3 regions of the Fictibacillus sp. 7GRE50 genome follow, and region 1 is predicted to be linked to each of the others. Evidence: riboswitches for the same ligand, from Rfam matches in the RefSeq annotation. Region 1 holds a riboswitch; each other region holds the start of a gene.

Region 1 (7,573 bases):
AAAATCAGCTGGCGGTGAAGCCATGATGGTACTTACATTTGACACGCAACTTCCAGAATCTACTCAGAAAGAGCTCAGAAGCATTGAGGATCTTCTTGTGTGCAAACCTTTAGATCTATAGAAAAGCAAAAAGCTCTGCAATTCATGATGATATACTCCCCTTACAGTAAACAGATTTTTATTTTTAATCTGTCTACCTTTAGGGGAGCATATCAGATTGCAGAGCTTTCTTTATGTGTTTATTATCCTAAATCTACTTCTTTTCTCTCCCCACTTTGAAAAGTCATCAGCTTTTTGTAACCGATCTCTTTTGCAAGCTTTATAGTCGACTCATAATTCTCTCCAACTTGGTGCGGTTCATGAGCATCTGAAGAGAGTACGATCGGTATCCCCTTTTTATAGCAAAGAGACAGAAGTTCAGGTTCTGGATAGATTCGTCCTACAGGTTTTCTTAGACCTGCAGATGAGATCTCTACACATGTTTTTGAGTCTTTTAACGCATCTGTAATGCGCTCATACTGTTCTAAAAGAAATTCTTGATCAGTCGGAACATATTTAAAGATCTTGACTAGATCGATATGTCCAACAATGTCAAATAGGTTTGATTCTGCAAGTGTTACAATTTGATCATAATACGAACGATACGTTTCATAAAGATCACGACGGTCCCATTCTTTTCGGTATTCTGCAAGGTCTATCCCAAAATCATCGACCCAATGCACAGATCCGACCACGTAATCGAATGGATAGGATTTTATAAATGCTTCCATCTCAGCATGCCGTCCCGGCGTATAATCCATTTCAATCGACATGCGGACGTCCATTCCTAAATGATCTGCACGCTTAAACAGATTTACATAATCGTCCATCTTGTAAAAACGTCTTTCTTCCATCCATGGTTTTGATACGATGTTTTTTGTTTCATAAAAGTGATAAGCGTGTTCAGAAATCCCAAACTCTTGTATTCCCTTCTCTTTTGCGGTGTCTACAAATTGTTTTAGATAATCGATCGTCAATGTCCCTTTTTCGAGATGAGAATGGTAATCTGTTAGCATATTAATCTCCTTTTTAAAACGTTTTACCATATGTACCATGAAATCCTTGTTCGTTCAAGTGTTTATGCTCCCAACTTCCCTCCTATAAATAAGACGCTTAAGCACATCATCAAAAAAATCACAGCAAAAAAACGGTTCAGATAGTCTCGCATTTTGTCCTCCTAGGTAAAAGTAAATCAACTTTATCATCCTATTCAGCTTTTCAACTTTTTGAACCGGTTTTTAAAGAAAAGGCTCAACTAAAGTTCATTGTTGAGTTTTCGCTTTGGGAACTTACTAAATCTGCTCTATAAACATCATTCTTATCTAATGAGGCAGGATAATGAACTCGAATAAAGAAGTTTGATAAAGAAAATAACTACAAAAGGGATGTAGAGCATATGGACATACTACTCTGGATCACGATTGGTTTTATAACAATTGGATTTGTTGTTCTTACTTCTATGAAAAAAGATATGGAAAGTAAGCTCGCGTTTATTACAGGAAAAATGGAAAACGAGGAAACTTCAGCAAAAGCTAAATCCATCATTTGGTGGATCGTAAGTGCCACAGCTTGGGGAATAGTGAGTATACTTCTTATTGTTTGGTGTTTTCATCATAACTTTGGGTAATTGTTAGCTTCTATACAGAATATCACGAAACAGAACTTCCAAATGATACGAAGTTCTGTTTTTTTTTCAACATTAAACTTTAAGAGAGCTAAAAAAGCTCCCTATTCAAAGGCAGCTTTTTGACTTCCATCTTTATTAATATAATTTTCCATCACATAGAGAAGTGGTTTGTAAAGTACGATGAAGAACACCACGTTACCAATCGCATGATTTAGATCAAATGGGAGGCTCGCCAAGTAATACGGCCAGAATTTCTGCATGATGATTCCACCAAAGAGAACAGACATGATGAAACCAAACAAAAAGCCACAGAATCCTGCATAGATCGGGAGCAACAGCCAAGGTATGTTATGTCTGTATTTGCCTAAATATGCGCTCATAACGGCTATCAATCCCCAGGCAAACATCTGACCGAACGTCCACAGACCATGCCCTAGAAAAAGATTTGTTGTTATCGTGCTTAATATAGCAAGTAACAACCCTTGCACAGGACCGAGTACGAATGAAGCAAGAATGAGTATCGTCGTATTCGGCTGAACATTGGGTATCATTGAGAAGGTGATTCTGCCTACTGTTAATATAGCAGCAAGTAAGGCAATGATCGTAATTCGTTTGACTGTCAGCTTATTCATATTTGTGAAGATCAAATTCTACGACATCGCCAGGTTTTAACGTAATATCCTTAGCACCCTTCATCGCTTCTTCACCGTTTACAGAAAAGAACCAAGATGTTTTGTCCTGTTCGCTTCCAGCCACTCCTTCAATACTGCTTATAAAAGCACCATCGTATTGTGTCTCAATCTTAAAGTTATCTTGCATCACGTCCATGATCGTCACATCTTTTGCGATATCGATTTTCTTTTCCTTAACTTTTTCTTTGCCGTTATCTTTTGTAATCTGAACCGTTACTTGTTCTTTCTTCGTTTCTTCTTGTTTCGGCTGATCAGCTTTTTCTTTCGTTTCAGTCGTTCCACAGCCCACCAACATCATCATCATTGTTGCTAATACTAAAAGTAATTTCTTCATGATTAACCTCTTTCTGTTATAAAAACACTTTGTTTGATACTAAATTTACTTCACGCAACTAAAAAAATCCCCTTCGGCTACGAAGGAGATTAATAGTATACAGGCAGAAAACAGCAACCTGCCCCGGTACTGTTAAACACCCCCCTATCCTCGTAGGTCATGTCATGTAACAAACAGGCAGGTCTCCTGGCTCTTGATCATCGTCTCCTAACACCTTCCCGTTTTCACAGTGGCGATATTATAGGATTCTCACAATTACAGTGGCGGGACCGCAACGGCATCTAACCGTTTTCCCTATTAAGCTCGTCCAACAAAGGACTGCACCTGTTTAACACGTATGAAATTTTATGAAATCACAATTCCTATTATAAACATATTGGAGAAATTTGTGAAATCCTTTTTTAAAACTGCTATTGTTCCTTATGAAACAAGATTAATCGGGACGTATTGCTAATTTATTTCAACGTTCGCGGAATAACGAAAGAAAATGTCGTGCCTTCATTATTCTTGCTGTGAACGCTGATCTGACCACCATGTGCTTCTACGATGTTTCTTGCTATGGCAAGCCCAAGACCCGTTCCACCTGATTTCCCTCTTGTTCTTGCTTTGTCCCCTTTATAAAAGCGTTCGAAAACAAATGGCAGATCTTCTTCTTTTATACCCGTTCCATTATCTTTAACGAAAAACTTCACGTTCTGATCGCTCACATCTACAATAAGATTTACAAACCCGCCTTGAGAAGTATGACGAATCGCATTGTCGATCAAATTGGTTAAGACTTGCTCAATCCGGTCTGGGTCGATGTCCATCTCCTCTTGCAAACTTTTGAGATTTTTCTTAAATTCTAGATTTAATTGAATCTCTCTGTCTTTAGCAGGCCCTTGAAATTTCCGAACGATTCTTTCTGCGAAAGGAATGATCGGAAGAGAGCTGTAATGAAGCTTCATGTGACCTGCTTCTAATCTTGCAAGATCGAGGAGTTCGTTAACAAGTCTTCCCATCCGTTTCGATTCGTCTAAGATGATTCCTGCTAGTTCTTTCTTCTCTTCTTCAGATTCTGCAATATCATCTACGATCGCTTCACTATATCCTTGCAGCATAGCGATCGGCGTCTTTAATTCATGTGAAACGTTCGCAACAAAGTCTTCTCTAAGCTTGTCCATTCGTCGTTCTTCTGTCATATCACGAAGTACAGCTACTGCTCCACGAATCATAGATTGGTCATATAGTGGTGTCATAACGACGACCCACGAGCGGCCTTGTATCGCGATCTCTGTCATCTGTTCACTCTCAAGTGCAACAACTTGCCCAAAGAGCTGTTTGACCGTCTCAGGAACGTTTCCGTTGACCTCTGTCTTCATGCCTGATTCGTAATAAAATGCCTGTAGGAATCGATCAGCAGGAGGATTTGTAACCAGTATGTTCATTTTTCTATCAAAGGTGATCACACCATCAGCCATCGAACTTAAAACACTTGTTAACTGTTCTTTTTCTTGATTCAATGCTGTGATATTGTTTTTTAACTGTCTGCCCATACGGTTAAACGTCATGCCAAGTTCGCCGATCTCATCATGCGTTAAAATCGGCACTTTCATATCAAACTCACCTTTTGCTACAGACGTCGCTGCTTCTCTCATCCTTCTTAGTGGTGCCGTAATTCGAGTAGATAAGAAAAACGCAAAGATCGTAGTTAAGATGATCGCGATCCCCGCTGCTAAAAAGATGAGATACTTTGTATGGTTCGTTGTTTTTTCCACATTCTCGATGGATTGATAGACGTAAACGGCTCCTGCATTTTCTCCCGATCCATAAGGTTCACCGTAGATGATCATCGTTTGCATCGTCTCATCATTTTTATTCAGAACGGGAAAATCTCCGTTTACGTAGATCTTTTTTTCACTCTCTGCGACAGTAGATAACTGATCATTCTCTTTGAAAACAGAAACTGGGATATAAGGTGCATCATCGTAAGAATTCTTAGACATAAAGGATTCCTGATTTTCGTCTATGATCATGATAGACATGGAATATGCTTCAGCCATTTCACTTGTGATGCGTATTGCTTCTTCCTTGTTCTCATCGCTTTCCATAATCAACATCACTCGATCAGCCATCTTCGTTAATTGTTCTTTGGCTTGATCATCGTAAAACGATTCAAAAAACTGCGTAAGAAGAATGGTGAGCAGGGTTAAAACGACCGAGACTAATAAAAGTATCGTTATCCAAAGTTTACCAACTACACTTCTCCAGATCATTCATTCCCAACCTCAAATTTATATCCTACTCCCCAAACGGTCGCGATCATGGATGCTGCATCCGGTGAGACTTTGTTAAGCTTTTCTCTAAGTCTTTTCACATGTGTGTCAACTGTTCTAAGATCACCAAAGAATTCATAGTTCCAAACATCTTTTAGCAATTGTTCGCGCGCATAGACTTTATCTGGAGTCTTCGCTAAGTAGTACAACAACTCATATTCTTTCGGTGTTAAGTTGACTTCTTTTCCGCCAGCTGTTACACGGTGAGCATCGTGATCGATCGTAAGGTGCTTAAACACAACAACGTTCTTTGCAACCGTTTCGGTTTGAAGAAACTTCGTCGGTGACGACCTTCTCAACAACGCTTTTACTCGTAGAATGACTTCTCTTGGACTGAACGGCTTCGCGATGTAATCGTCCGTACCTGCTTCGAATCCTTCTATGCGATTAAGCTCTTCTCCTTTAGCTGTCAACATGATTACAGGAGTCGCTTTCTTTTCTCTTAACTTTTCACAAACCTCAATGCCATCCATACCAGGAAGCATAAGGTCGAGCAATATGAGATCAAAATTGATGGATACTGCCATCTGTAGCGCATCCTCACCGTTTTCGGCTTCATGAACTTCGTAGTTCTCTCGCTCTAGATACATCGTTAATAGTTTTCGAATTCTTTCTTCATCATCAACAACTAGAATTTTAGCTTCTGTATCCATATTCAATCCTCCACATAAAATCAGTTAAACAAGATTTTTTCCTGTCTCTATCATACATGAAACCAAGTACACTAAACAAACCGGACATGCTGTCTATCTATTTTCTTTTAAGTATGTATCAAAGTTGTTTCTTAAAAGTAGTTGATTTCCGTTTCAGGTGCTCGCTTTCCGCGGGGCAGGCGGTGAGCCACATTCGTTCGTTTCACTCTTAAGTGTCTCACCTGCCCGCCTATCCCGCAGGAGTCTCGCACCTTCCACTCCAATCAACTGTCTAAGAAGACAAGGATTTTAAAAATACAACCGTTTAGACAAGAGCGCTTTTAAAAAAGTCTCTCTAAAGAAAGAGAGACTTTAAAATCATTATGCGTATGAATGCAATCCTACAAGAACAAGGTTTACCGCGATCAAGTTAAATGTAATGATCCAGAACCCTAACACACAAAGCCATGCAGACTTTTCTCCGTGCCAGCCCCTTGATAGTCGTAAATGAAGAAAAGCGGCATAGAACAAGAACGTGATAAGAGCCCAAACTTCTTTTGGATCCCATCCCCAGAATCTCGACCAAGCTTGCTGAGCCCATATCATAGCAAAGATTAGTGCTCCAAGTGTAAAGATAGGAAAGCCGATCGCAACTGCTCGGTAGCTGATCTCATCCAGAAGATCTGGTTTCATCTTAACTTTTGTCTGAAGAGCTGCTGCTATTCTTTTTCTTAAAATCAGACGAAGTAAGCCATAAAGGATTCCTCCTGCTAAGAGAGACCAAATGAACGTATTCAACTTAACAGAAGCATCAACACCGTTCATCCAAGATGGCGTTGAGAATAGTGGTCCAAACGAATCGTCCAGTTGCTCTCCGTTACTTGGACCTGCAATGGCAGGCATATCATAGACGACTTTAACTGCCTGATTGTTATCATCCATCATTTCAAATGTCGTTTCATATCCAGCACCTTTAAAACCGATCGAAACAAAGATGAATCCAACAACCGCAATCAAACTGTAAAGAATAATCTCTAACCATAAAGTCTTTTTAGACGAGACGGTCTGATCAACTGTACGGATTAAATAAATGAGTCCTGATACGAAAGAGATCGCAAGGATTCCCTCTCCGAGTGCCGCTGTTGTAACATGGATCTTCAGCCAGTCACTTTGAAGGGCAGGAATAAGCGGAGAGATATCTCTTGGAAACATACTGGCATACGCGATAACAAGAACAGCAATAGGCATCGCGAAAACGCCTAGACCGTTCGTTCGATAGATGATGTATAGAATAATGAATGCAAGTACCATCATCATGCCAAAAAAGGTAGTGAACTCAAACAAGTTACTTACAGGGGCATGTCCACTTGCCATCCACCTTGTAATAAAATAGCCTAGTTGAGCTGCAAAACCTACACATGAACTTATGAACCCTATTTTTCCCCACTTTTTTGTATGAACAGCATCTTTTCCTTTTTTATCTGAAATAGACATTGCAAAGAATAGAGTAGAGAACAAGTAAATAATAAATGCACTATATAAAAGTGTACTGCTGATTTCAGCCATCATTAACCCTCCCGCTTGAACAGCATTACTTTGAAGCTGTTTCTTTTTCTTCTAAAGGTGTGAGATTGGTCTTATCAGACAGAAATTCCACATCTTTTTTCAAGCCATACCAGTTCTTATTCGTATGAGCGGCAGCCCATACCTCACCTGCATTTTGTTTGATCCAAATTCTTCTATAGTTCCAATATAAACCTTGTGTAACACCTATCATAAAGATGATTCCACCAAGCGCGATAATCCAAAGTGTATGGTCTTTTCGGACTGTAAGCGCCGTTAAATCTTTCGTTTCTATACCAGCGAATGACATTTTAAACTGGTTCTCACCAGAATCTATGTTTTTCTGAATCCCAACAAACGCTTTTTCTCCG
Region 2 (7,573 bases), on a different contig from region 1:
ACGAATGAAGGAGCCCCCATGCCCTTCTTCATGAAATATTTAATCGTATCGGCACTGCGATCATCAGAAACAAGTTCACTAACCTTTTTTGAAAAATCCCTTGGTGGTACATGATCTTTGTCATTGACGATAAATGGCGGTTCGTGGAGCGCTAATTTTGCAATGCTCGCTCCATGAGCAGCTGCTTGTAAAGCAAGAACAGCTCCTGATGATAACCCCCAAACGAATGCCGTTCCTCCTGCTTTTGAGATAATTGCATCCAGATCTTCATACTCTCGTACGGGTTCATACTGTTCTGCGTCACCACTATCACCACGGCCACGTCGGTCGTATGTGTAAACTGTAAAATGGTCTGATAATAATTTTGCAAGTTTAACCATGCCTGGGAACTTTCGATAACTGAATGCGCCTCCGATTAAGATGAGTGAAGGTCCATTTCCTACCTTGTCATAAACAATTTTTGTTCCATCTTTTGAAATTACAGTATTCATATGAATCTCTCCTTAGCATTTCAATTGTTTTTTAAGCTGATTTACTTATACGACGAAGAGGAGACGATAATATCGACACACTTTTTTAATACTTTTCAGTTTTTTTACAGAAAAGAATAATCGCAACGAAGTCGCTGCGATTATGATTGTTACCCCACTATACTCTTAAAAAAATTTTATAAACTAGCGAACTTGATTCTGCTTTCGATAATGCTGCATCTTCTGATTGAATTGAAATCCTAGCACTTTAAAATAGATAGTGAACCCAAGTATGCCGCCCAGATAAAGAATGTGAAACAGAACCAACATCATATAAAATGTTTTACTTCCCCACTCGAACCAGTTAAATACTTGGGACATCCCTATTAAAACGAAGCCGAGAATAAAATATTGTATGATCAGTTTCCAACTATTTGTTAACTTTACTTTAGTGTCCTCCGTCCAAAATAAGTAATGCAAACCAGTAACCAGAATACTGATAAAAAAGATTTGAACGATCATCTCGAAGGCGATCTCCCTTTTTCCGAGCATATAGCCGAACACAACATAGATGATGATTCCTGCCGAAAAGAATAAGCTCATAATCGTTTTAAATGCTACCGTATACGCCATTACTTTTTTAAACATATCATCGCCTCCTTTAATTTAAAAACCTAACTTTGCCTTTAAAACAGGCACATACTGACGGGACACTAATAGGTTCTCTCCGTTCTCCATTTTCACTTCTAACCTGCCTCCAATTCGTGGGGAAATGGATTGTAATCGATCGAGATTCAATATACTTGCTTTTGTAGCACGAAAAAAATTCACATCACCGAAGAGCTCTTCAATTTGATACAACCTTAATGACACCTCATAGACCGATTTTTCGGTATAAGCAAATGTCTTTTTATCAACTGACTCAAAATAATAAATATCATTTGGTAAAAGAAGATAGACCTTTCCATCCTTTGTACCCAATACTTTTCTTTCAAGGGACCTCAACGAAGTTAGAACTTTAATAACTTCATCATTTAACATTTTGCATTTCACAATGATTTCCAAGCCTTCATGATCATCACTTTCAAGTATTGTAAGCTTCATCTCACGCCCCCTTTATGTGTTTCACTTTATTTTTAACCAGTATATGTCATGATCTTCTCATCGTAAATCCACTTCTGACCAACCTGTCACAAGCCGTTACCAAGTTGCACACTCAGCTTCATGAATAACAAAAATAATTAACGTTCAGTTTATTAGAAATGCTAGTTACTCCTAATCCATAATATTAATCATTAAAAAAACACTTGTAAGTTACACAAGTGCTATCTATGTCAATTATTCAATTCTCTTCTTACAATATCTAAGAGGACGGTGTTCTGATCGGTCTGGATATCACCTTTGTTTTCAAGGTTTTTCAAGTAGTAAGGTAGTTCCAACACATCCTTCAGTCTTCCTTCTGTTAAGAATGGAACGGTAACTTTTAATCGGATGTCTTCTCGCTTTACCGGTAATGTCGAAGCGAGGACATAACCCCAATCCACACCCGTCTTGTTAGAGAAATTATGAAAGGGAATTGTGAAAAGTCCACATTCTTTTAACGTCTTTTCGATGCTCCACATATATTCTGGCATCAGGTTGACGGTTGAACAAGCAATGGATACAACACCACCCGGGTTTAAGTGTTCTTTTAATTGATGATAAAACTCTAAAGAAAACAATTGGGATAGACTTGGACATCTTTCAGTCGGTTCTGGTATGTCTACAATGATCACATCCCACGTTTCTAGGCTTTCTTCTACAAAATGTCTGCCATCTTCAATCACCGTTCTCACTCTGTGATGATTTAATGAACCCTCATTGAATGTAACTAAACGATCGAAGTTCTTTCCAAGATCCATCATCTCCGCATCAACATCTACAGCGATAATTTCCTCAACGTTCTCATAACGCAAAACCTCTCGCACACTGATTCCGCCTCCGCCACCGATGATTAAGATGCGTTTAGTCTCTTTCGCTGCGGCCATCGGAACATGTACGATCACTTCTGCATACTCATTTTCATCTTGTTTCGTGCCAAACATGATTTCACCATTGCTGTAGACCCATACTTCTCCTGAGACATCGATTAGTGCAATTCTTTGTGTCAACGTTTTGAACGTCTGAATCAGTTTGAAGTCTCTTTCGGGTCTCTGACCATCATTTATATAGAGTTTAAGTGAGCCACTTCCCAAAAACCTCCAATATAAATAACCACCCGCTTCTATTATAAAAACTGCGGCTGCACCAATCGCTAGCCACATGAGTTCATCCACTATAAACACTCCTTATTTTTCAACGAGCTATATGCTCATTCTTATTCATGCATCGGACATGTGGTGTTTAAATCTTTGTGTATAAACAAAATTTAGGCGTGTGCATATACTAATGCGACAATCATTTTTTTGGAGGTTATCTTGATGAGCTATATGAACCCACAACAACAGCAACAAGACACCGGACAACAGCAGAGTGATGGGCAGCAGCAAGCACTTCAACTATCTCTTCAACTCATTAGAGAAGCTGTTGCTGGTGAAAGGGAAGATGAATTATTTTACGACTATTTAATTTCTGAGGCACCCACAAACGAACAAAAATTAATCATCGCATCTATTCGAGATGATGAGAAAAGGCATAACAAACTCTTTAGAATGATCTACAAAGATCTTACCGGCCAAGAAGTTCCACCAATGAACGGAGAAGAGTTTCTGAAACCGAAAACCTATAAAGACGGACTTGTAAAAGCGCTGTTTGGCGAACTTGCTGCCGTAGAGAAATATCGCGTTATTCGCCAAGGACTTCCTAATACGTATTATCGAGATATTCTCTTTAACATCATTACAGATGAGATCAAGCACAGCGCTAAGTACAACTATTTATTCACGTTAAACAGTACATCAAGTGCTCCTCGTTCTTTTCATCAAGAACACAGAATGCCTCAAACGGAGAGCTTAGCAGACCAATGGGTTTCGTACATTGATCCGTTAGTACAAAGAGCATTAAAAGAGACCGAAGAAGGCATTAACTTAACTCATCTCTATCAGGAATTTATTTTATCTGGTGTTCTTGTTGGTCAAGGATTTACACCTCAACAAGCTATTGAACAGGTAGAAGAGTGGGAAAAAACAGGAGAGTCTCAGCTGTTGAAAAAGAGCAAGATGATGGGAAACCAAGGAAGATAGGAGAAGAGAGGGATGGAATCTACACAAACATTTTCAAAGCCTTTTATTGGCGATCAATTTCCGGAGATGACGGTTCATACAACCCTTGGGGAACTTGTCCTCCCAACAAGCTATCAAGGTCATTGGTTTGTCCTCTTTAGCCATCCGGGTGACTTTACACCCGTATGCACAACAGAGTTTGTTGCGTTTCAAAAGCTCATGCCTGAGTTTACAAAGCTCAACACTTACTTAATCGGATTATCTGTAGAACAAGTATACTCACACTTAAAATGGATCGAATGGATACAGCAGAATTTAAAAGTAGAGATTACTTTTCCGATCATCGCGGATAGTCTAGGCCGGATTGCTACTAGACTAGGAATGATACACCCTACGATGGGAACAAGAACAGTACGGAGTGTTTATATCGTAGATCCGACAGGCAAGATTCGTCTTATCCTTACGTATCCTGAAAATGTTGGCCGTAATATCAACGAGATCCTAAGAGCGGTTAAGGCGCTGCAGACAGCAGATAGAAATAAAGCAGCAACACCTGCAAACTGGCCGAAAAACGAGCTTGTTGGAGACCGTCTTATCGTTCCTCCAGCTGCCACAGTACAAGAAGCTAAAAAACGGGCAGAACAAGCACAAGCAGGAGAGATCGAGTGCTACGATTGGTGGTTATGTACAAAGCCTCTTCATGATAGATAAAGAGAGCAGCCTTTGATTAGGCTGCTCTCTTTATCTCCACACATTCTCTATGCCGTTTTAATTTTAACGATAAAATAATAATATTTATACATCACCACAAGAATCAAAATCACTCTTGCGATCATACTGTCTGTAAGGATAAAAGTAATCAAGATCATCGAATCTGAAAACAGGCTGATCATGATCTTTTTCTTTTTAGTGAGCGAACGATTCCTAACAAAATCATCTAGATGTTTTTTATAAATGTCGGTTCCTTTAAACCACACTTCAAACTTTTTTGAACCTTTTACGAAGAAATAAGATGCGAGTAGTAAGAGTGGTGTTGTAGGAAGCAACGGCAAGACGATACCGATAACGCCTAAACCTAGGAAAAAGAACCCCAATGCTACAAATATTATATTTTTAATTTTCATTGGGATTCTCACTTCCTTTTCCTTTTAAAATAGGTTTATTTGTATACATTGTTGCTTTTGTTAGTTGTTGGTTTCCGCTCCAGGTTGCACGCTTTCCACGGGGCGAACGGTGAGCCTCCTGCCGCTTTGCGCCATTAGGAGTCTCCACCTGACCGCTTCAAAGTTGTCTCTTTGCTCCTGCGTCTACAAGTTTATGCTAGAAAGTGGACTTCCTCGTCGCATGCCTTGCGAGAAGCTTCTCATGTAGCAGGCAGGCAACCTTCCGCTACAACCAACTTACAAAGAAGAAAGAAAAAACTACAACTATAACTTTTAAAGAAACCTTAAATTTTGTTTACATTTTTATATAACAAACGCCTTTCTTTCCTTAGTGGAGCACCTTTAAAGAGTGCTTCTTCCTCTTCTGTCTCAGGAATGACACTCGGTACCGGAAACGGCTTACCGTTTTGATCAATGGCCACCATCGTTAAGATTGACGTGGTGTTCAACGTCCTGTTCCCCGTCTCTAGATTTTGACACTCCACTTTTACGTATACTTCCATAGACGTTCTTCCCGTTGAGATTACTACACCTTCTAATATGAGGATGTCTCCCACTTTAGCCGACGATAAGAAGTTTACATTATCAATGGATGCGGTGACAACCACTTTCTTGCTGTGCTTCATGGCGGCAATCGCTGCGATTTCATCAATGTACGATAAAACGGTACCACCGAATATCGTTCCCATGTGATTCGTGTCAGGCGGCAATACCAACTTTGTTTGAATCGTTCTTGAGATGTTTGCTGATAACTGCTGTTCCATACCATACCCTCTTTTCTGAAGCTTGAAAGCTCCTCTTATTTTGAGGGAGTTAGTGAACAAAGAAAAATACCCATCACGAAAGACGGGTACGTAAGAATACATAACAGAAAGAATGATCTATTAAATATCCCTCGTCCTATCTTCCCAACTCCCGAAGAAGATCAACGCTATAAAGATGGCAGGTCTCCTGACTCGTGCATCAGCCTACTCTAAGCCCTTCCCGTCAGATAGACAGTGGTTTTGCTTATTTCGTCAGCACTTACAGTTGCGGGTACAGTCCTGGCCTCACACCAGATTCCCTATTAAGTCTGCAACAGACACCATAATTATCGGATCTTATGAAATTTTGAATCTATCTTATTGTACCACTAACAATTTTTACTTTTTACAAAACCTTTTAATCTTCTTCATATCACGTTTAAAATCTCCTGCTATTCTTATCTCAAAAGACTGGGGAGGTTTTCTAATGATACGTCCAACAGCATTAATCCTTACAGCTAACTATGGCAGCGGTCATGTTCAAGTGGCTAATGTCCTCGCTGAAGAAATGAAGAGTAAAGGATTTCAACCTGTCATATCTGATTTATTTGGTGAAGCTCACCCCATCATGTCCCAAGTTACGCAATCCATATTTATCAAAAGCTTTTCACACGGCTCTTCTTTTTATAAATGGTTTTATTATGGAACAAACAAATTGAATGCCAATACGATTACACAATTCTCTCGTTATTTAGGAAGAAAAAGATTTCTAGAATTGATTAAAGAACATCAACCCCGTTTTGTAATAACAACCTTTCCCCTTCACGCTGCGCCATTTCTTATTAAAAAATCACGGTTTAACATCCCCATCTATACCGTGATCACTGATTATTTCGCTCATCCATTTTGGATCAATCCAGCGATTGATCATTATTTTGTTGCGTCTGATTCAGTCAAAAACGGACTGATCAAACATGGTGTGGCAGAAAATAGAATTACTGTTAGCGGTATTCCCATTCGTTCAGACTTTTATCGCCCAATTCATAAAGAGAAAGTGTTTACTAAATACGGAGTTACGCCAAGTAAACGTGTCGTGACGCTCCTAGCTGGTGCTCAAGGTGTGCTAAGGAATGTTAAGGTTCTTACTCAGCTTTTATTAAAAGATCCTTCTCTGCGAGTAATTGTAGTATGTGGCAAGAATAAAACGTTGTATGAGAAATTAACACCACTAGCCGAACAACATCCAGGTTCATTCCGATTATTCGCTTACGTAGACGAACTTCATGAAGTCTTAAAGATTTCCCATTGCGTAGTAACCAAGCCAGGTGGCATCTCCATTACTGAAGCTGCTGCTGTAAGAGTGCCACTTATTCTATATAAGCCCGTTCCTGGCCAAGAAGGAGAAAATGCTAAGTATTTTGAAGAAAAAGGTGCTGCAATAGTTGTTCATACCGCAGACGAAATTGTGGAGAATGTTCAGAGGCTATTTAATAACGAAGCTTTATTATGTAACATGCAGAAAAGTTTAGAACTCATTCATAAATCTCACTCTTCCTCATTGATTGCTGATTATGCTGTTGAAGATATACAACAGCTAACTCAAATTACACGTTAAGTAGCTATTGATGGATATAGCTTCTGATAAAACTGGGCGGGGTTTGCGACTACTATCTTGAGAAATTTTTGAAATAATACTAGAAATTTCGGATTTATTCCGGCGAGTTTTGGTCATAAACCGGCGAGTCGTCACACTTCGACAAGACACACTAGCCCTATACCCCCTACCTCAACATAGCAGTGCAAACTTAACTTATTCGCGCACTCCAAAAAATAGACTGGCAGAATCGCTATCATCAGCGTTTCTGCCAGTTTTAAAACTTTAATCTTCCTTAGCACAGTCTTCCGCAATGGCTCGAAGGTCCGCATAGAAAAAATCATCATTGCATAACGGGGAGTGTTCCTTTTTATTATCATATTTCTCAACGATTTCCTTCAAT
Region 3 (7,573 bases), 220 kb from region 1:
AAAGCGTTTTTTAGATGTGGGTTGTGGTACGGGTTCAATGACGATTCTACTCGCGAAAGAAGGCTTTGATGTTACCGGGGTTGATCTTTCTTCAGACATGTTGATGGTCGCTAAGGAAAAAGCTGAAGCTGAAAAGGTAAACCTTTCCCTTTTTCAGCAAGATATGCGAGAGTTAGAAGGATTAGGAGTATATGATTGCGTCACGATATTATGTGATTCGCTTAATTACATCTTAACTGAGGAAGATGTGAAACGTACTTTTCTTTCAGCGGGTAGTCACCTGAAAACAGGAGGACTTCTCCTTTTTGATGTACATTCTTTACATAAGATCAATGAAATCTTTATTGGACAAACCTTCGGAAGTAACGAAGAGAAGCTTTCTTACATATGGCAGTGCTACCAAGGCGACCTTCAAAATAGTGTAGAACATGACTTATCATTTTTTATTCAAAATGGGGATCATTACGAACGATATGATGAACTTCATACACAAAGAACTTTTTCTATTGAGGACTATTGTAATTGGTTAAAAGAATGCGGATTCGAACACTTAGATGTCACAGCTGATTTTAATGAAAATGGACCGACTGAGGAAAGTGAACGGATTTTATTCGTTGCGAGAAAAAGATAAAAATGATGAAAAGACAGCCAATGTGCTGTCTTTTCTTTTAGGAAACGGTACAATTATCCATAAAGATTTACTACTTTTCTACAGAATTAGGTGATGTGTATGTTGGATCAAGATCCATTGTTTAAGAACAACATTTTAGAGACGATCATTGACAGCGCTTATGAATGGATTGTCGTTGTTGATCAAGAAGGGATCGTCCGGTATATGAATAAAACATACTGCGAGTTTTTAGATGAAAATCCTAAGTATGTGGTAGGAAAGCATGTTACAAAAGTTATTGAAAACACAAGAATGCACAAAGATGTTTTACAAGGAAAAGTTGAAATTGCGGATCTACAATTTATTAGAGGGAACTACATGATAGCAAACCGTATTCCAATCCTAAATGAAGGAAAAGTAATCGGAGCTGTAGGAACTGTAATATTTAGGGATACAGAGCAATGGAAAAGGATGAACTCTCATATTAAAGCGCTTCTTCATGAACTCAATTTTTATAAAAAAGAGTGGGAAGAAATAAATGGTGCCACTTATACGCTAAATGATTTTGCGGGAACTTCAGCAGAAGTTCAAAAAGTAAAAAAACATGTGAAAAATATTGCCAGTGGAGATCTATCCGTATTGATCCGCGGAGAGAGCGGAACAGGAAAAGAGTTGCTTGCCCATAGCATTCATCAATTAAGTGAAAGAAGTGGAAAGCCCTTTATAAAACTGAATTGTGGTGCAGTGCCAGAGCATTTGTTTGAATCTGAGCTATTCGGCTATTCCGAAGGAGCATTTACAGGAGCAAAAAAAGGCGGGAAATTAGGTAAGTTTCAACTTGCAGACGGAGGCACTCTATTTTTGGATGAGATTGGGGACCTTCCTCAAAGTATGCAAATAAAATTGCTGCGTGTACTTCAGGAAAAAGAAGTAGAGCCTGTAGGAGCTGTTCAACCCCAAAAAGTAAACGTGCGAGTGATCGCTGCTACAAATCGCTCATTAGAAGGATTGATCAATGAGAATAAGTTTCGTGAAGACTTGTTTTATCGGATAAATGTCCTTCAAATCCAAATACCTCCGCTTCGTGAGAGAAAAGAAGATATATGGCCTCTCGCAGAAAATTTTATCCGATTGAACTGTGCTGAAACAGGTAAAAGAATCCTTAGTATTGATCAAGATGTAAAAGAAGCATTCTTAGAATACAGCTGGCCAGGCAATGCGAGAGAACTTAAAAATTTTGTTGAGGCAGGCATCCAACTTACCCATAGTGATAGATTATCGTTAGATGTTTTTCCGGATTTTCTAAAAGAAAAGCTCGGAATCAATAAGAAGCAGATGACACTCAAAGAACATCTTCAAGAAACAGAAAAAAATGTGATCGCTTACTATTTAGAGAAGATGAACGGGGATATTATGCAAGTCGCTAAACATCTAGGCATTGGAAAGACAAACCTATATGATAAGATTAAAAAATATAACATTCGTTAATCTAATCTTCTATTCCGAAAAAACGGAACACCCTTCCGGATTTTCGGAATGATTCATTTTATTAATTAAATGAGATTTCCAAGTGTCATCTATGTTATATTCTAACTTTCTATAATCACAAAGTTTAAGTATCGATATTATTTTTCCGTTTTTCCGGAAAAACAATAGGATGATGTATACCCCTTATACGTTCTGATGTTGGCATGAAACTTGCAAATGAATTATAGGGTGTAAATGATATGGAAAGGTGATGATGCTAAAAAAATGAAAGCGCTTCAAAAATGTTAAATGGATAGAATGGGGGAATTTGAAAATGGACATTATTATTATTTTATTAGCTTTATTCTTCTTAATGTTCGTAGCTTACAGAGGATTCAGCGTTATCTTATTCGCGCCGATCGCTGCGTTGTTTGCTGTATTGCTTACTGAACCTGGTCACGTATTGCCTTTTTTCTCAGGAGTGTTCATGGAGAAAATGGTTGGTTTTATTAAACTCTATTTCCCGGTCTTCTTACTAGGGGCGATTTTCGGGAAAGTTATTGAAATGTCAGGATTTGCAAAATCAATCACTCAGTTTGTCATCAAACTGATCGGACCTGCTAGAGCAATGCTTGCAATCGTACTTGTTGGGGCAATTTTAACGTATGGTGGGGTCTCTCTGTTTGTTGTTGCTTTTGCTCTCTACCCGTTTGCATCTGAACTTTTTAAACTTGCTGATATTCCTAAAAGACTCATACCGGGTACGATTGCGTTAGGTGCTTTTACTTTTACAATGGACGCTTTTCCAGGGAGTCCGCAAATTCAAAATATAATTCCTACATCTTTCTTCGGAACAACAACATGGGCTGCACCGTGGCTCGGGTTTATCGGAGGAATGTTTGTTTTCATATTGGGTATGATCTACCTTGAGTGGAGACGTAGACAAGCGGCTGCAAAAGGTGAAGGATACGGAACAGGACATACCAATGAGCCTGAAAAGCTAGATTCTGAAAATCTACCAAATGCTTTCATAGCGATTCTTCCGCTTATTCTAGTAGGAGTGTTCAATAAATGGTTCACCGTCTTAATTCCACAGTATTACGGTAAGACGTTTGATTTTTCTGCTATTGGTATGAAGAACGTGCCTGAGATTCAGATCCCATCACTTGCTGCTGTATGGGCAGTTGAAGGAGCTTTGATCATTGGTATCGTTACAGTTCTTTTGTTCTCTTTCAAGAGAATTAAAAACAACTTTAATAAAGGAATTAATCTATCCATTGGCGGAGCGTTACTGGCAACATTAAATACAGCATCAGAGTATGGATTTGGTGGTGTGATCGCAGCACTTCCTGGCTTTACTGCAGTAAACTCAGCGATGTCGAATACGATTAAAGACCCGTTGATCAATGAAGCGGTTACGACTACGACGTTAGCAGGTATTACAGGATCTGCGTCTGGCGGGATGAGTATTGCACTCGCAACGATGAGTGAAACGTATATCGCACAAGCAGACAAACTAGGAATTGATACAGAAGTACTTCACCGTGTTGCTTCTATGGCGAGTGGTGGAATGGATACACTCCCTCACAACGGTGCTGTTATTACGTTGTTAGCCGTTACAGGTTTAACTCACAAACAGGCATATATCGATATTTTTGCTATGACGATCATTAAAACGATAGCCGTGTTTGTAATCATTGGTTTGTATTACGGATTTGGTATCGTTTAAACCATTATTCTAAAAAAGGAGTATTAATTCCATGAGAGCGTTTGTTGAGGGGAAAGTTGTTTTTATTACAGGAGCAGCTAGTGGAATCGGTTTGCAGTTAGCAAAGGCTTTTGCTGAACAAGGAGCAAAAGTCGTGATCAGTGATTTGAATGATGAGAAAGCAAAGGAATCTGCACAACTGTTGGCTCAAGATGGTCTTGAAGCAATCGGACTTGGCTGTAATGTGACCACGGAGGAAGATATAACAAAAGCGTTGGACGAAACACTGCAACAATTCGGACGCATCGATGTGCTCATCAACAATGCAGGATTGCAGTATGTATCTCCACTTGAAGAATTCCCGACTGAGAAATTCCAGCAATTGATCAGTGTCATGCTTACCGCTCCATTTATAGCAACTAAACATGTGTTTCCAATCATGAAGAAACAACGGTTCGGACGCATCATCAACATGGCATCCATAAATGGGCTTGTAGGTTTTGCGGGGAAATCTGCTTACAACAGTGCCAAGCATGGAGTTATTGGTTTAACAAAGGTGGCTGCCTTAGAAGGTGCATCACATGGAATAACGGTAAATGCGGTTTGTCCGGGATATGTTGACACACCTCTTGTAAGAGGGCAATTAGAAGATCTGGCGAAAACGAGAAACGTAGAGTTAGAAAAAGTTTTGGAAGAAGTAATCTATCCTCTTGTTCCACAAAAAAGATTGTTAGATGTTCAGGAAATTGCAGATTATGCACTCTTTCTTTCAAGTGAGAATGCGAAAGGTGTTACGGGGCAAGCGATTGTAATCGACGGAGGATATGTCGCACAATAAACGATAGATAATTTATTGACATTCACTATATTTAGTGTCAAAGTATATAGTACAAACCTATATATGGAGAATTCAGGTGCCGGAATATCCGGCTGAAAAGGGAATTCGGTGCAATGCCGAAGCTGTCCCCGCAACTGTAATTGTGGACGAAATGGAATAGCCACTGTACGGATCAGTTATTTATAATGACTGCTGTATGGGAAGGCCCAAAGTAGGAAGAAGCAAAAGCCAGTAGACCTGCCTGAAGACTCCTATTTTCTTTTCCTCGGGGATTGGGAGAAAGAACAGCGGCTGTTTTATGCGGACGATTGTCCGTCGAAATACACGTCATTCTTTCACCCTCTTCCTGATGGAAGAGGGTTTTTATTATGACTAGGGAGTGTATTTAATATGAAAATGACAACTGAAAACTCTTTACTCGGGGAGTGGTTAAGGAGTTGTGTCGACAATTTTCCGAACATACAAGCTGAAACTTTTCTAAAAAATGCTGAGAAAATGGAAACTCATACAGGAGTGTCAAGTTCACTTTACAGACAGTTAATCATGGAAGCTTTAAATGGATTAAATGCAGAAGAGCCACAGTGGACATTTGTGGCATCGCAAATCTATTTAAAGCAATTATATGAAGAAGTCATGATCAATCGTGCTGAAGCAGAAAAACGTCCATATACGAACCTTTATGGCTTGATCTCTAAGTTAGTAAGTTTGAATATCTATGATGATACCATTCTATCTGCGTACTCTAAGGAAGAGTTGGAGAATGCTGAAAACATGATAGACCCTACGAGAGATAAGCTATTTACATACATCGGACTCAAAACGCTTGCTGATCGATATTTGGCAAAAGGGTTCAATCACGAAATTTATGAATTGCCACAAGAACGCTGGATGCTGATCGCGTTGTTTTTAATGAGAGACGAGAATCCAACAAATAGACTTCAATTAGTCGAAGAAGCATACTGGGCGCTCTCGAACCTTTATATGACGGTTGCCACCCCGACTTTAGCGAATGCAGGCAAGAGTTATGGGCAGCTTAGTTCTTGTTTTATTGATACGATCGACGATAGTTTAAGAGGGATCTTTGATTCTAATACAGATGCTGCAACTGTTTCGAAAGGTGGCGGCGGACTTGGTATCTATCTTGGTAAGATTAGAGCAAGAGGTTCTGACATAAAAGGATTCAAAGGAAACTCATCAGGTGTAATACCATGGATGAAGCAGTTAAATAACACGGCCGTTTCTGTAGATCAGCTTGGACAGAGACAAGGCGCGATTGCAGTCTACCTGGATATTTGGCATAAAGACATCTTGGAGTTTTTAGATGCAAAGTTAAACAATGGTGATGAACGAATGAGAACGCATGACCTTTTTACAGGTGTGTGTCTGCCAGATCTTTTCATGGAGCGCGTGGAAAAACGCGAGGATTGGTATCTGTTCGATCCTCATGAGGTAAGAAAAATCAAAGGCTATTCGTTAGAAGATTTCTATGATGAAACGGTTGGGTCAGGAAGCTTTAGAGAAAAATATGCTGATTGTGTAGAGGATGAGAGACTTTCAAAAAAATCCATTCCTGCTATTGAGATCATGAAACGGATCATGAAGTCGCAACTTGAAACCGGAACACCGTTCATGTTCTATCGAGATACTGTAAACCGATTAAATCCGAATTCTCACAAAGGGATGGTCTATGCATCTAATCTGTGCACAGAGATTATGCAAAACATGTCTGCAACGGTTGTCACTTCAGAGGAGGCAGAGGATGGAGAAATTGTCATCAGAAAAACGCCAGGAGACTTTGTCGTCTGTAATCTGTCATCTCTTTCTCTTGCTAAAGTGATCAATGATCAAGTGTTAAAGAGAGTCATTGATATTCAAATCCGAATGCTAGATAACGTTATTGATCTAAATCGTATAGATGTACCTCAAGCAGAACTTACAAATAAGAAATATCGTGCGGTCGGTGTAGGTACGTTTGGATGGCACCACCTTTTAGCAAAAGAGGGAATCAAGTGGGAAAGTGAAGAAGCCGTTTCGTACGCTGATAACCTTTATGAAATTATTAATTTTCATGTAATCAACGCTAGTTGTGAGCTTGCGGGAGAAAAGGGAAGATATCCGGCATTTTCAGGTTCAGATTGGGAGACAGGAAACTACTTTTCGAAGCGTAACTATTCCTCTGAAGAATGGAGTAGTCTAAAAAAACGAGTTAATATTCACGGCTTAAGGAATGGATACCTCATTGCGGTTGCACCGAATTCATCAACGTCTATCATCGCAAATTCGACACCGAGTGTAGATCCTATATTTAAAAAATTCTATTCTGAAGAAAAAAAGAATTACAAAATACCTGTAACCGCTCCTGACTTGAATGCAGACACAACTTGGTTTTATAAATCTGCGTTCTTAATCGATCAAACATGGAGTATTGAACAGAACGCAGCTAGACAGAGACACGTGGATCAGTCCATTTCGTTTAATCTTTATGTCAATCACAACATAAAGGCAAAGGATCTGTTGCACTTGCATATGCTCAGCTTTAAAAAAGGATTGAAGACTACGTATTATACCCGATCTACATCGATTGAGTTAGAAGGATGTGAAAGCTGTGAAAGTTAAAGAGGTTGAACTACTCAAAGAGAGAAAAATCTATGATGTGGAAGCTCCTAATCGATCTACAGGTATCATAAATGGTAAGAGTTCTAATATTCTAAACTGGGACGATGTGAGATATAAATGGGCTTACCCTTTATATAAGAACATGTTAGCCAATTTTTGGACACCGTTTGAAATAAATATGTCGAGTGACAGCAAACAATATGTTAGCTTGAGCGAAAAAGAACAAGATACATTTAATAAAATCATAGGGTTATTGGCATTCTTAGATAGTGTTCAAACGGATTATTCAAGCAAAGTAGCAGCCTACTTAACAGATTCAAGTCTTGCTGCACTC

What was found. A riboswitch is a leader RNA that binds a small molecule or an ion and turns the genes downstream of it on or off. The one in region 1 is predicted to bind cobalamin.
Region 2: linked by a shared signal. The riboswitch ahead of IHV12_RS19105 (acyl-CoA thioesterase) and the one ahead of IHV12_RS16680 (DUF4430 domain-containing protein) in region 1 are both predicted to bind cobalamin.
Region 3: linked by a shared signal. The riboswitch ahead of IHV12_RS15460 (ribonucleoside-diphosphate reductase subunit alpha) and the one ahead of IHV12_RS16680 (DUF4430 domain-containing protein) in region 1 are both predicted to bind cobalamin.

What each region holds. Positions count from the first base shown of each region.
Region 1 covers NZ_JACZDW010000004.1:301,861-309,433, reverse strand. The annotation lists gene serA (phosphoglycerate dehydrogenase) at 1-121, shown strand, start outside; gene IHV12_RS16695 (histidinol-phosphatase) at 243-1,055, opposite strand; gene IHV12_RS16690 (hypothetical protein) at 1,436-1,666, shown strand; gene IHV12_RS16685 (ECF transporter S component) at 1,768-2,298, opposite strand; gene IHV12_RS16680 (DUF4430 domain-containing protein) at 2,291-2,692, opposite strand; cobalamin riboswitch at 2,852-3,035, opposite strand; gene IHV12_RS16675 (ATP-binding protein) at 3,148-4,947, opposite strand; gene IHV12_RS16670 (response regulator transcription factor) at 4,944-5,660, opposite strand; gene ccsB (c-type cytochrome biogenesis protein CcsB) at 6,021-7,205, opposite strand; gene resB (cytochrome c biogenesis protein ResB) at 7,231-7,573, opposite strand, start outside.
Region 2 covers NZ_JACZDW010000005.1:106,758-114,330, forward strand. The annotation lists gene IHV12_RS19070 (alpha/beta fold hydrolase) at 1-491, opposite strand, end outside; gene IHV12_RS19075 (hypothetical protein) at 675-1,118, opposite strand; gene IHV12_RS19080 (LytTR family DNA-binding domain-containing protein) at 1,137-1,574, opposite strand; gene IHV12_RS19085 (spermidine synthase) at 1,805-2,785, opposite strand; gene IHV12_RS19090 (ferritin-like domain-containing protein) at 2,930-3,691, shown strand; gene IHV12_RS19095 (peroxiredoxin) at 3,704-4,381, shown strand; gene IHV12_RS19100 (YbaN family protein) at 4,429-4,794, opposite strand; gene IHV12_RS19105 (acyl-CoA thioesterase) at 5,118-5,597, opposite strand; cobalamin riboswitch at 5,758-5,937, opposite strand; gene IHV12_RS19110 (MGDG synthase family glycosyltransferase) at 6,064-7,191, shown strand; gene IHV12_RS19115 (hypothetical protein) at 7,456-7,573, opposite strand, start outside.
Region 3 covers NZ_JACZDW010000004.1:77,448-85,020, forward strand. The annotation lists gene IHV12_RS15440 (class I SAM-dependent DNA methyltransferase) at 1-631, shown strand, start outside; gene IHV12_RS15445 (sigma-54 interaction domain-containing protein) at 731-2,098, shown strand; gene IHV12_RS15450 (GntP family permease) at 2,412-3,806, shown strand; gene IHV12_RS15455 (3-hydroxybutyrate dehydrogenase) at 3,838-4,623, shown strand; cobalamin riboswitch at 4,681-4,882, shown strand; gene IHV12_RS15460 (ribonucleoside-diphosphate reductase subunit alpha) at 5,014-7,239, shown strand; gene IHV12_RS15465 (ribonucleotide-diphosphate reductase subunit beta) at 7,229-7,573, shown strand, end outside.